Regions from separate parts of the Streptomyces sp. NPDC002588 genome, predicted to be linked through region 2. Evidence: riboswitches for the same ligand, from Rfam matches in the RefSeq annotation. Region 2 holds a riboswitch; each other region holds the start of a gene.

Region 1 (2,928 bases), on a different contig from region 2:
CACGGGAACGCCGCGGGTGTCGAAGCCCGTCGTCACCATGACCGTGCCGGCGACGGCGGACAGTGAGGCGACCGCGCGCTCGAAGCGCTCGGCGACCTCGTCGGGGTCGGTGCCGGGACGGAGGATGTCGTTGCCGCCCGCGCAGAAGGAGACCAGGTCCGGGGCGAGCTCCACCGCCTGCGGAAGCTGGTCCTCCATGATCTGGTCGAGCAGTTTCCCGCGCACCGCCAGGTTGGTGTACTCGAAGTCGCCTTCGGGCCGGCGGTCCGCGAGCAGTACCGCGAACCGGTCGGCCCAGCCGACGAACGCCCCGTCGGGGCCGGGGTCGCCGACGCCCTCGGTGAAGCTGTCCCCCACCGCCACGTACGACCCGATCACTGATCTGTTGTCATTCTTCGAATCGTCTGCCACAGCAGATCATCATTCACCTTCGAATGTGACTTACGCGATCGTAGGAAGGGGTTGACGGGCGGTGAGATAAGCCACTGCTAAAGAGTTGGCCAATCAGGGAATAGGAGACCGTACGCGGAAGTTGGCGATCCGGAAGTGGCTCCACGTGGTCCGGAAGGCGAAGTGCCCGAGCCGGACCACTCCGTGGCGGCACCGGAGGCCGGACCCGGGGATCGGGGTCCGGCCTCCGGCCGCGTGTCAGGCAGGTGGTTCTCGGGGGCTGCCGGCCGGGTCAGCCGACGGCGACGCCGTGCGAGCGGAGGTAGGCGACCGGGTCCACGTCCGAGCCGTAGTCCGGCGTGGTGCGGATCTCGAAGTGGAGGTGCGGGCCGGTCACGTTGCCGGTCGCACCGGAGAGGCCTACCTGCTGGCCCTCGGTCACGGTCTGGCCGGCCGAGACGGAGAGCTGGGAGAGGTGGGCGTACTGGGCGTAGTAGCCGTCACCGAGCTTGATGACGACCTGGTTGCCGTACGCGCCGCCCCAGCCCGCCGAGACGACGGTGCCCGCGGCCACGGCCTTGACGGAGGTGCCGGTCGGGACCACGAAGTCGACGCCGGTGTGGTAGCCGCTGGACCACATGCTGCCCGCCACGTGGTAGCCGGTGCCGATGGTGGCACCGGACACCGGGAGGGTGTATCCGCCGGAGGAGCCGGAGGAGTCCGCCCCGGTCTCGGCGGCGGTCCGGGTGGTCGCCTTGCCGGACGACTTCGTCTCGGAGGCCGACGACGACTTCGACGCCGACGAACCGGACGAACCTGACGAACCGGACGAGGACTTGGTCCCGGCCGCGGCCCTCTTGCCGATCGACAGCTTCAGGCCGGGGTGGATCAGCGACGGGTCGCCGCCGACGGCCTCGCGGTTGTCCTCGTACAGCTTGCGCCAGCCGCCGCTGACGTGCTGCTCGTCGGCGATCTTCGAGAGATAGTCGCCGGGCCGGACGGTATAGGTCCGGACGGCCGCTGCGGCGGCCTTCTTCTGTGCCACTGGAGCCGCCTGCACGGCCTTTTCCGAGACGGAGGCGGAGGAGGCGGACTGCGGGGTGGCCGCGTGGGCACCGGTGGCCCCCATGAGCGGGAGGGCGAGTGCGGCCCCGCCGGTTCCGGCGACGGCTATCGAACGGGTGAAACGCCGGCTCTTGAGACGGCGGTGCTTACCCTTCGCGGGCATGGCGAATTCCTCTCCGGCGCCTGCGAGGTGAGCTGTCGGGTGCGGACTGGAGATGCCCGGCCGCGCCGAGGCGCGGCTTTACCCCAAAGCCTGTTCCGGAGGCCGGAACAGGCGGTACTGCCTGTGGGTCCCCCGCTCCTGCCATGTACGGGTGAGTGTGCGGATTCCGGACGGTGACAGGATTCGGCGTCCGCCCGGATTGGTCTGGAACGTAAGCGACCAAGACGCACAGGAACAAGCAGAGGTTGCCCTGTTCACGCATTTCTCTTGATCCGCTGTGCGAATTCCCGGTGACACTCCGTGAATCGAGAGCGCTTTTTCCGCCTAACACCCTTGAAAAGCCTGGTCATTACGTGAACATGACGGGCGACGGTCGGTCACGAATATGACGCTGCTCACGTGATTCTCTCCAGAATCCCTTATTCCAGAGCGAGTTGTAACGAAGGATCCAATTCGGACACATCTCTCAGATGCGACGCAGCCGGATAACCATCGCATCGAGGTCGCCGCGCAGCCCGGTCCGCAGCCCGTGGTGCAGCAGCACCGCCCCGCGGTGGACTTCGCCCGTTTCACGGCATTCGTACGCCGCCGTCGGGTCGAGGCCCCGCAGCCGCAGCGCGGGAACGGGCTCGCCGTACCGCTGCGCCTGGAGCCAGGCCAGGACGACGGTCTCGTCACCGCGGACGTACTGCACGGCGCTCAGACCGCCCGTCGGCGGCCGCAGCCGGTAGAGGTCGCCGTGCTGCACGAGGGGCCGGATCTCCTTGTAGAGCTCCACCCACTCACGGGCCTCGGCGAGTTCCTCCTCGCTCCACTCGGAGAGGTCGCCGCCGACGCCCAGCACCCCGGCCATGGCACTGACGAAGCGGAAGCGCAGCGAGCTGGTCCGGCCGTTGAGCTGCACGTTGGGGCTGTCGGTGACCCAGGCGGCCATGACGCGCGCGGGGTGGATCTGGCTGAAGCCGTGCTGGATGTCGAGGCGGTCGAGCGGGTCGGTGTTGTCGGAGGTCCACACCTGGTCGGTACGGGCCAGGACCCCGAGGTCGATCCGGCCGCCGCCGCCCGAGCAGGACTCGAAGGCGACGCCCGGGTGGGCCGCCCGCAGCCGGTCCAGGAGTCCGTACAGGGCCCGTACGTGGTCGACCCAGAGGCGCTGGGGGTAGGGGTCGTCGGGCCAGCCCGCGTCGGTGAAGCAGCGGTTGAAGTCCCACTTGACGTAGTCGACGGGCGCGCTGGAGAGGAGTCCGTCGAGCTGCTGCCAGAGGTACTCCTGAACATCCTCGCGCGCGAGGTTCAGCACGAGCTGATTG
Region 2 (2,928 bases):
CCTCAAGGTCACCGTCAGCGGCTCCGGCGACCTCGACCCGGCGGCGAACTTCTGGCACACCGGCGGCGACAAACTCGTCTGCACGACGGACAAGGGCGCCGAGCGGGCCCGCGCCCTCGGTATCGCGGCCGACGTCGTCCCGCTCGGCCCCGAACTGGACTGGCGCCGGCTCCTCACCCACCTCCACGACGAGCGCGGCGTACGCCGCCTCATGGTCGAGGGCGGCGGCACCATCCACACCCAGCTCCTCCAGCAGGGCCTCGCCGACGAGCTCCAGCTCGTCCTCGCCCCCCTCTTCGTCGGCGACCCGGACGCGCCCCGTCTCTTCGGACCCGGCGCCTACCAGGAAGGCCGGCTGCGCCTGACCGAGACCCGGCGGATCGAGGACGTCGTCCTCATGCGCTACGAGCCCACCGCGCCCGGCACCGGCCCGCTCCCCTCCGCCGCCGACCGCCGCTGGCTGGACCTCGCCTGCGCGCTCGCCGCCGAGTGCCCGCCCGCGCAGACCGCCTTCAGCGTCGGCGCGGTGATCGTCGCCGCCGACGGCACGGAACTGGCTCGCGGCCACTCCCGCGAGGCCGGCGACCCCGTCGTGCACGCCGAGGAGGCGGCCCTCGCGAAACTCGACCCCGCCGACCCCCGTCTGCCCGGCGCCACCGTCTACAGCAGTCTGGAGCCCTGCGCCCGCCGTTCCTCCCGCCCGGCCCCCTGCGCCCGCCTCATCCTCGACGCGGGAGTGCGCCGGGTGGTCACCGCCTGGCAGGAGCCGGACACCTTCGTGACGGCCGCCGACGGCAACGGCCTCCTCACGGCCGAGGGTGTCGACGTCGTCGTACTCCCGGAGTGCGCGGAGCGGGCGAAGGCGCCGAACGCGCACCTGCTCGGCCTGCTCGGATAACCGATGTGCTTTCGGTGCCGCCGATGGCGTACAGTGGAGTCATCGCCGCGGGGTGGAGCAGCTCGGTAGCTCGCTGGGCTCATAACCCAGAGGTCGCAGGTTCAAATCCTGTCCCCGCTACTGAAGACCGAGGGTCGGAATCCGAAAGGGTTCCGACCCTCGGTGTTTTCGGCTTCGGTGACTGTGCGTCGACTGTGACTTGGTGCCAACTCGCCCGTTTTCCACCGGTGATGGCCTGAAAGTCCAGGCCAAAAATGTTGTTGATCAAGCCGAAGAGCTTGGAAACCCGCCCCCAGGTCTATTAACGTTCGATAACGCAGCGCGGTCGTCCCAGCCGTCACAAGAGTCGGCTCCGTGCGCACGCGTCGAATCCCGCAAGGGAACCGGGGAACCACCACCTTGGGGTGAATCGCACAAAAGCCGCAGTGAACTCGCAGAGTCACGAACGGTTTACGCGCGTAGGAGACCTTCCTGCTCCGAACCCGTCAGCTAACCCGGTAGGCGACGGAAGGAAAGGAGTGCGCCCGCGTGGCGTCCAACCGGCCTGCCCCAGAAGCCCCGTTCGTGCCGAGCCAGCGCTCTCCGGAGACCGAGACCTTCGGTTTCGGCAGCTACCGCACCGACGAGGGCCCGTGGGAGGAGTGGAACCCCACCGCGGAGTCCGTCGGTCCGGTACGGGGCAAGCACCGGGTCGCCAAGCAGCGCGGCGGCGGGTTCGCCCGCAGCTCCACCGTCCTCGGCGTCGGCGTCATAGCCGCCGTCAGCGCGGGCGGGATGGCCAGCGCCAACACCGGCAAGGCCCCCGTCTCCATCTCCATGCCCGACCTGCCGGGCGTGGGCTCCCTCATCACCGACGAGGACACCGCCGAGGACGCGGCGCCGGCCCTCGTCAACTTCGGCTCCGAGGCCGACGACACCGCCCAGGGCGCCACCGCCGACGCCGGTGAGGCACTGCGCAGCCGGATCATGGCGCAGGCCGCGTCGCAGCAGACCCAGGTCGCCTCCAAGGCCGAGGCCGCCGCGGCCAAGGCTCAGGCCGCGGCCGTCGCCAAGGCCGCCAAGGAGGCCAAGGCCGAGGCCGCCGAAGCCAAGGAGAAGGCCGAACAGGCCGCCAAGGAGAAGGCCGAGGCCGCGAGGCTGGCCGAACTGGCCAAGCAGTACACGCTGCCGACCTCCTCCTACACCATCACCTCGACCTTCGGTCAGGCCGGCGCCCTGTGGTCCTCCGGCTACCACACCGGCCTGGACTTCGCGGCCCCCACCGGCACGCTCATCAAGGCCGTCCACAGCGGCACCGTCACCGAAGCGGGCTGGGCCGGCTCCTACGGCTACCGCACCATCCTCACTCTGGACGACGGCACCGAACTCTGGTTCTGCCACCAGTCGTCCATCAGCGTCAGTGTCGGCCAGAAGGTCGCCACCGGTGACGTGATCGGCCGCGTGGGCGCCACCGGAAACGTGACCGGCGCCCACCTCCACCTCGAGGTCCACCCCGGCGGCAGCGCCACCGGCATCGACCCGATGGCCTGGCTGCGGAGCAAGGGCCTCAACCCCTGACACCCCGTTCTCCGGCCGCAGTCGTTCACATGTTCTTTGTCCCGCGGCCGGAATGAGCCCGTCCGAGGCCGTTGTTGAAGCCGAGCATGACTTCTCTGCGCAAGCTCGGCTCCTCCGGTCTCGAGGTCTACCCCCTCTCCCTCGGCGGCAACGTCTTCGGCTGGACCGCCGACGAGGCGGACTCCTTCGCCGTTCTCGATGCCTACGCGGCCGCCGGCGGCAACTTCGTCGACACCGCCGACTCCTACTCGGCCTGGGCCGAGGGCAACAGCGGTGGTGAGTCCGAGACCGTCATCGGCAACTGGGTCAAGGCCCGCGGCAACCGCGACGACGTCGTCATCGCCACCAAGGTCAGCCAGCACCCCGACTTCCCGGGCCTGACCGCCGCCAACATCAAGGCCGCCGCCGACGCCTCCCTCCGCCGCCTCGGCACCGACCGCATAGACCTCTACTACACCCACTTCGACAAGCCC
Region 3 (2,928 bases), on a different contig from region 2:
TCTGCTCGCCGGGCACGTAACCGGCCTGCTTGACGGCCTCGATGATGAGGTCGAGCGCGGCGCGGTTGGACTCCAGGTTCGGGGCGAAGCCGCCCTCGTCGCCGAGGCCGGTGGACAGGCCCTTGGTCTTCAGCACCTTCTTGAGGGTGTGGTAGACCTCGGCGCCCCAGCGCAGTGCCTCGGAGAAGGACTCCGCGCCGATCGGGGCGATCATGAACTCCTGGATGTCCACGTTGGAGTCGGCGTGCGAGCCGCCGTTCAGGATGTTCATCATCGGCACCGGCAGCAGGTGCGCGTTCGGGCCGCCCAGGTAGCGGAAGAGGGGGAGGTCGCTGGCCTCGGAGGCGGCGTGGGCGACGGCGAGGGAGACACCGAGGATGGCGTTGGCGCCGAGGGAGCCCTTGTTGTCGGTGGCGTCCAGGTCGAACATGGCCTGGTCGATCAGCCGCTGCTCGGTGGCGTCGTAGCCGACGAGCTCCGGGCCGATCTGCTCGATGACGGCGAGGACGGCCTTCTCGACACCCTTGCCGTGGTAGCGGTTCGGGTCACCGTCGCGCAGTTCGATGGCCTCGAAGGCACCGGTGGAGGCGCCGGACGGGACGGCGGCACGACCCGTGCTGCCGTCGTCGAGGCCGACCTCGACCTCGACCGTGGGGTTGCCTCGGGAGTCCAGGATTTCCCGGGCTACGACGACGTCGATGGACGGCACGAGCATCTCCTTCTTGGGATGTGACGCTGGTAGTGCGGGGCCGCGTGGGCCTTGCGACTAGAGCCTAACCGCCTTCGGGGCGTCGGCAGCCGACCGACCGTCCCGTGGACAAACTGACCGTACACATTGTTCCCCCACGGAACAAAGGGTGGGTGACGTCCGGACGAAAAATGGGGGCAGAGAAAACCCCGCTCCGGTGCGTACGGGGGAACACACACCGGAGCGGGGAGCCCGTGGGGACGGGGGAACCCTCGCGAGGTCTTCAGTCTGGGGGGATCACTTGTGAGGGCGCTGTGAACCTACCGGCAGCCGGATGTCACTTCAGGTGCAGCTGCTGGCCCGGGTAGATGAGGTCGGCGTCGTCGATGATGTCCTTGTTCAGCTGGAACAGCTTCTCCCAGCCGCCCTTGACCTTGTGCTTCGCGGCGATGGAGCTCAGGGTGTCGCCCTTGACGACCTTGTACTCGCCGTCGCCCTTCTTGACCTTCTTGCCGGTCGGGGTGGTGACGGTCTTCTTGCCCTGCTCGCTCTTGGTGGCGGCCGGGCGGTCGGTGGAGCGGGAGGCGGCCTGCTCGTCGGCGGAGCGGGACTGCGTGGAGGAGCTGGACGAGCCGGAGGAGCTGCTGCCGGAGCTCGACGAGCTGCTGCCGTTGTACGAGGCGCCGGACAGGCCCGTGCCGCAGACCGGCCAGGCACCCTTGCCCTGCGAGGCGAGGACCTTCTCGGCGATCTCGATCTGCTGGGACTTGCTGGCCTTGTCGGCCGTGGAGGCGTACGCCGTGCCGCCGTACGCGGCCCAGGTGGAGGCGGAGAACTGCAGGCCGCCGTAGTAGCCGTTGCCGGTGTTGATGGACCAGTTGCCGCCGGACTCGCACTGGGCGACCGCGTCCCACTCGGAGGCGGTGGCGGCGGAGGCGCTGCCGGCCGCCATCAGCGGGGCGGCGATGGCGACACCGGTGACGCCGGCGAGCGCGGCGACGCGGGTGGCCTTGGACGGACGACGGTGCTTGCCCTTGCTGGAAAACAGCATGGTGGATCCCCTCACCGACGCCTGCGAGGTGAGCTGTCGGGTTCGGGCCGGTTGAGTTGCCCGGCCGCACACCTCGCGGTGCGCGGCTTCACCCCGAGCCGGTCCAGCGTCAACCGCTGGGCCCGGCACTTACCTTGGGTCCCCCGCTCCTGCCTACGGCGCTTGACGCGACGACTGTTCCCGGGCCGCCGCTGGCAGGATTCGGCGTTGCGGTGGCCGGGGCTCGGGTTGCCGAGCGGCCTCGACCGTAGTCACGCGATCCGCTGAATTTCAAAGACGATCAGGGCTTCTGAGACTCATCCCACACTTTCGCCAAAACGGACATTCGGCGCGAAGTATGAGTGAACTCCCGTCGCTTTTGGTGCCGTTGCCGCCCTATTGGACGCTTACGTCGAGGGTCTGACCGGCGACGATGTCGCTCGGGTCGGCACCGATGAGGTCCTTGTTCTCGGCGTAGAGCGCCTCCCACCCTCCGTCGACACCAAGGGAGTCGGCGATGGTGATGAGGGAGTCGCCCTCCCGCACCGTGTACGTACTCGCCGCGTGCCGGCCGGAGGAGGTGGCGGTGGTACCGGCCGACAGGGTCTCGTCGGCGGTGGAACCACGGTGGCGGCCCGAAGTGAGCGAGCCGGTGTCGACGAGGCTCCAAGAACCCGCCTCCTGGGCCGCATTGTCCGAGTCGTCCGTTTCCGGGGTGGCCGTGGGCGAACCGCCGGTCGGCTGCGAATCGCCCCGACCGTCGCCGGACGCGTCCGACTTGTCGGATTCATCCTTCGCGGCGGAGGACGGGGACGAAGAGGACTGACCGGACTCGGGGGACGAAGAGGACGTATCGCCGGACGAGTCGGAGGAGCTCGCACCGGAGTCGCCGGAGTCCGAGGAGCCGGACGACAATCCCTTGGTCAGGTCGGACAAACCGGATGAAGCAGATGAGTCGGACGAGTCGTCGGCCACGCCGGTGTCCACGTCCGTCGCGCCGGACTCCTTGGTGAGCCCGGAGGTCAGCGCACAGGTACCCCACACGCCGACGTCTTCTGCCGCGAGGAGCTTCTGCGCCACGGCTATCTGCTGGTTGCGGCTGGCCAGATCGGGGCTCTTGGCGTAGTCGAGTCCGCCGTACGTCTCCCAGTCGTCCTGGGTGAGGCTCAGGCCGCCGTACTCGCCGTTGCCGTCGTCGGCGCTCCAGGAG
Region 4 (2,928 bases), on a different contig from region 2:
GATGCGGGCGCCCGCGCCCGCGTTGGTCCACAGGTTCTTGGGGCGGCGCGACTCGTTGCGCTCGATGACCGCGTTGGCGGCCGACAGGATCGTCTGCGTGGAGCGGTAGTTCTGCTCCAGGAGGATCGTCGTCGCGTCCGGGTAGTCCTCCTCGAACTGGAGGATGTTGCGGATCGTCGCACCCCGGAAGGCGTAGATCGACTGGTCGGCGTCACCCACGACACACAGCTCGGCCGGCGTCACGTCGTACTCGCTCGGCGGTACGTCGACGGGGTGCTCGGCGGTGCCGACCAGCTCCCTGACCAGGGCGTACTGGGCGTGGTTGGTGTCCTGGTACTCGTCGACCATGACATGGCGGAAGCGGCGGCGGTAGTGCTCGGCGACGTCAGGGAAGGCACGCAGCAGGTTGACCGTCGTCATGATCAGGTCGTCGAAGTCGAGGGCGTTCGCCTCGCGCAGCCGTGACTGGTACATGGCGTAGGCCTGGGCGAGGGTCTTCTCGAAGCCGTCGGTGGCCTGTGCGGCGAAGTCCTCCTCGTCGATCAGCTCGTTCTTCAGGTTGCTGATCTTGGCGCTGAAGGACTTGGGCGGGTAGCGCTTGGGGTCGAGGTCCAGGTCGCGGCAGACCAGGGCCATCAGGCGCTTGGAGTCCGCGGCGTCGTAGATCGAGAAGGAGGACGTGAAGCCGAGCTTCTTCGACTCGCGCCTGAGGATCCGCACGCACGCGCTGTGGAAGGTCATCACCCACATCGCGTTCGCCCGCGGGCCCACGAGCTGCTCGACGCGCTCCTTCATCTCGCCCGCGGCCTTGTTGGTGAAGGTGATCGCGAGGATCTGGCCGGGGTGGACATGGCGCTCGGCGAGCAGGTGGGCGATGCGGTGGGTGAGCACGCGGGTCTTGCCGGAGCCGGCGCCGGCGACGATGAGCAGGGGGGTGCCGGCGTGGACGACGGCCGCGCGCTGGTTGTCGTTGAGCCCCTCGAGGAGCGCCGCCGCGTCGACCACCGGGCGGGGGGCGCCGTCGCGGTAGTAGGCGTCCCGGTCGCCGGCGTCCGGGTGGTGGGCGGTCCCGCCGGGAGGCACGTCGAACTTCCCGCCGAACAGATCGTCCGGAACCGGCTCCGGTCCGTGATCGTCCTCGGGCGGCGGCGGGGGTTCCTCCTCATGGGCACGGGGGCCCTGGAGGTCCGCCAGGAAGCTGTCGTCAAAGAGGCTGCTCATCGCTCTCCGAGTCTAGGGTGCCCCACCGACAACGCGCCGCCCTCCCCGGAACATCCCCGCTCTCACCTTCCGGGGCGGAGATATCACAGCACGTGATCTCGCGTGCGGTCTTCGCTCAAGGTCACGAAAATGTATCGGGCATATCGCCCATCAACCTTCACAGAGGCCACACCAGTTGGCTACCGTGCCGGGCAGGCCAAACGGATCCCCACCGGCGAACCTCGCCGGGCCGCACGGCCTCCGCCGAGTCCGGTGCGCCCCCTGTGCGGCAGCCGGAGCCGGGGACCCACCGAACCTCTGGGGTGAATCGGCCCGACTCCCCTCCCGGGAAGGGCCGTAGGGCGCCCTTCCGAACCATCCGCCCGAACCCGACAGCTAACCCGGTAGGCGGATGATGGAAGGAGTCGCCTCCCTTGGCGTCGCAGCACCGCAAGCCGCGCTTCCCCGGCACCCGCGTGGCAGGCATCCGCACGCCCGCCCTCGCCACCGCCGCCCTCACGTCCGTGGCCCTGCTCTCCCAGTCGGCGAACGCCGCCCCGGCCGACGACGGCAAGCCGAGCCTGGAGGAGGTGGAGAAGAAGGTCGACGACCTCTACCGCCAGGCGGAGTCGGCGACCGAGAAGTACAACGCCGCCAAGGAGAAGACGACCAAGGAACGGGGGCGGGTCGACGGCCTCCTCGACGACGTCGCCCGGCGCACCCAGAAGCTCAACGCGGCGCGGGAGGAACTGGGTTCCTTCGCCGCCGCCCAGTACCGCACCGGCGCCTCCGCACCCGACACGGCGACCTTCCTGCTCGCGGACTCCCCGCAGGACTACTTCGACCAGACGCAGCTGATGAGCCGCCTGACCGACCGCCAGAAGGGCGCGGTCGACGACTACGTCACCGAGCAGTCGGCGACGATGAGGAAGCGGCAGGAGGCCGCCGAGAGCCTCGCCGCGCTCACCGACACGCAGAGCGACCTGAAGGCCGCAAAGACGGCCGTCCAGACGAAGCTGAGCGAGGCACGCGAGCTGCTGTCCCGGCTGACCGCCGAGGAGAAGGCGCGGCTGGCGGCGATCGAGAAGGAGAAGCAGGAGGCGGCCGCGCGCAAGGCGGCGGAGCTGGCCCGGCAGCAGGCCGCCGAACAGGCCGCCAAGGAGCAGGAGAGCGCCGCCTCCTCGGACACGTCCGCGTCGTCCTCCTCGTCCTCCGCCGACTCCTCGTCGTACACCACCAAGGCCGAGAAGGCGCTCGCCTTCGCCCGCGCGCAGATCGGCAAGCCGTACGTCTGGGGCGCGACCGGCCCCGACTCCTACGACTGCTCCGGTCTCACCCAGGCCGCCTGGAAGGCCGCGGGTGTCTCCCTCCCGCGCACCACCTACGACCAGGTGAACGCCGGCACCACCGTCTCCCTCGCCGACGCCCGCCCCGGTGACCTGGTCTTCTTCTACGACGACGTCAGCCACGTCGGCATCTACATAGGCAACGGCATGATGATCCACGCCCCGAAGCCGGGCGCGTACGTCCGCGAGGAGTCGATCTACTACGACGGCGAGTCGGGCATCTACAGCGTGGTCCGCCCGGCGTGACGCATGCGCGCGTGCACCACATGGACTGACGCACGCGCGCGTGCCCCCACTCAAGCCGCTCGGCACTAGTGCCGCGGCACTAGCATCGGCCCCATGTCCGCCTCCTCCCCCCTGCGCGCCTGGTGGGCGCGGTGTG

The links. A riboswitch is a leader RNA that binds a small molecule or an ion and turns the genes downstream of it on or off. The one in region 2 is predicted to bind cyclic di-AMP.
Region 1: linked by a shared signal. The riboswitch ahead of ABT057_RS12195 (M23 family metallopeptidase) and the one ahead of ABT057_RS33685 (M23 family metallopeptidase) in region 2 are both predicted to bind cyclic di-AMP.
Region 3: linked by a shared signal. The riboswitch ahead of ABT057_RS09085 (transglycosylase family protein) and the one ahead of ABT057_RS33685 (M23 family metallopeptidase) in region 2 are both predicted to bind cyclic di-AMP.
Region 4: linked by a shared signal. The riboswitch ahead of ABT057_RS42060 (C40 family peptidase) and the one ahead of ABT057_RS33685 (M23 family metallopeptidase) in region 2 are both predicted to bind cyclic di-AMP.

The regions. Positions count from the first base shown of each region.
Region 1 is NZ_JBEOWF010000009.1:39,901-42,828, reverse strand. Features, by position in the region: gene ABT057_RS12200 (SGNH/GDSL hydrolase family protein) at 1-378, opposite strand, end outside; gene ABT057_RS12195 (M23 family metallopeptidase) at 683-1,618, opposite strand; cyclic di-AMP (ydaO/yuaA leader) riboswitch at 1,623-1,782, opposite strand; gene ABT057_RS12190 (alpha-galactosidase) at 2,085-2,928, opposite strand, start outside.
Region 2 is NZ_JBEOWF010000036.1:20,024-22,951, reverse strand. Features, by position in the region: gene ABT057_RS33695 (dihydrofolate reductase family protein) at 1-898, shown strand, start outside; tRNA gene ABT057_RS33690 (tRNA-Met) at 945-1,018, shown strand; cyclic di-AMP (ydaO/yuaA leader) riboswitch at 1,252-1,417, shown strand; gene ABT057_RS33685 (M23 family metallopeptidase) at 1,427-2,455, shown strand; gene ABT057_RS33680 (aldo/keto reductase) at 2,542-2,928, shown strand, end outside.
Region 3 is NZ_JBEOWF010000006.1:173,888-176,815, reverse strand. Features, by position in the region: gene eno (phosphopyruvate hydratase) at 1-715, opposite strand, end outside; gene ABT057_RS09085 (transglycosylase family protein) at 1,026-1,739, opposite strand; cyclic di-AMP (ydaO/yuaA leader) riboswitch at 1,743-1,910, opposite strand; gene ABT057_RS09080 (transglycosylase family protein) at 2,115-2,928, opposite strand, start outside.
Region 4 is NZ_JBEOWF010000055.1:49,197-52,124, reverse strand. Features, by position in the region: gene pcrA (DNA helicase PcrA) at 1-1,221, opposite strand, end outside; cyclic di-AMP (ydaO/yuaA leader) riboswitch at 1,453-1,626, shown strand; gene ABT057_RS42060 (C40 family peptidase) at 1,635-2,792, shown strand; gene ABT057_RS42055 (tellurite resistance/C4-dicarboxylate transporter family protein) at 2,886-2,928, shown strand, end outside.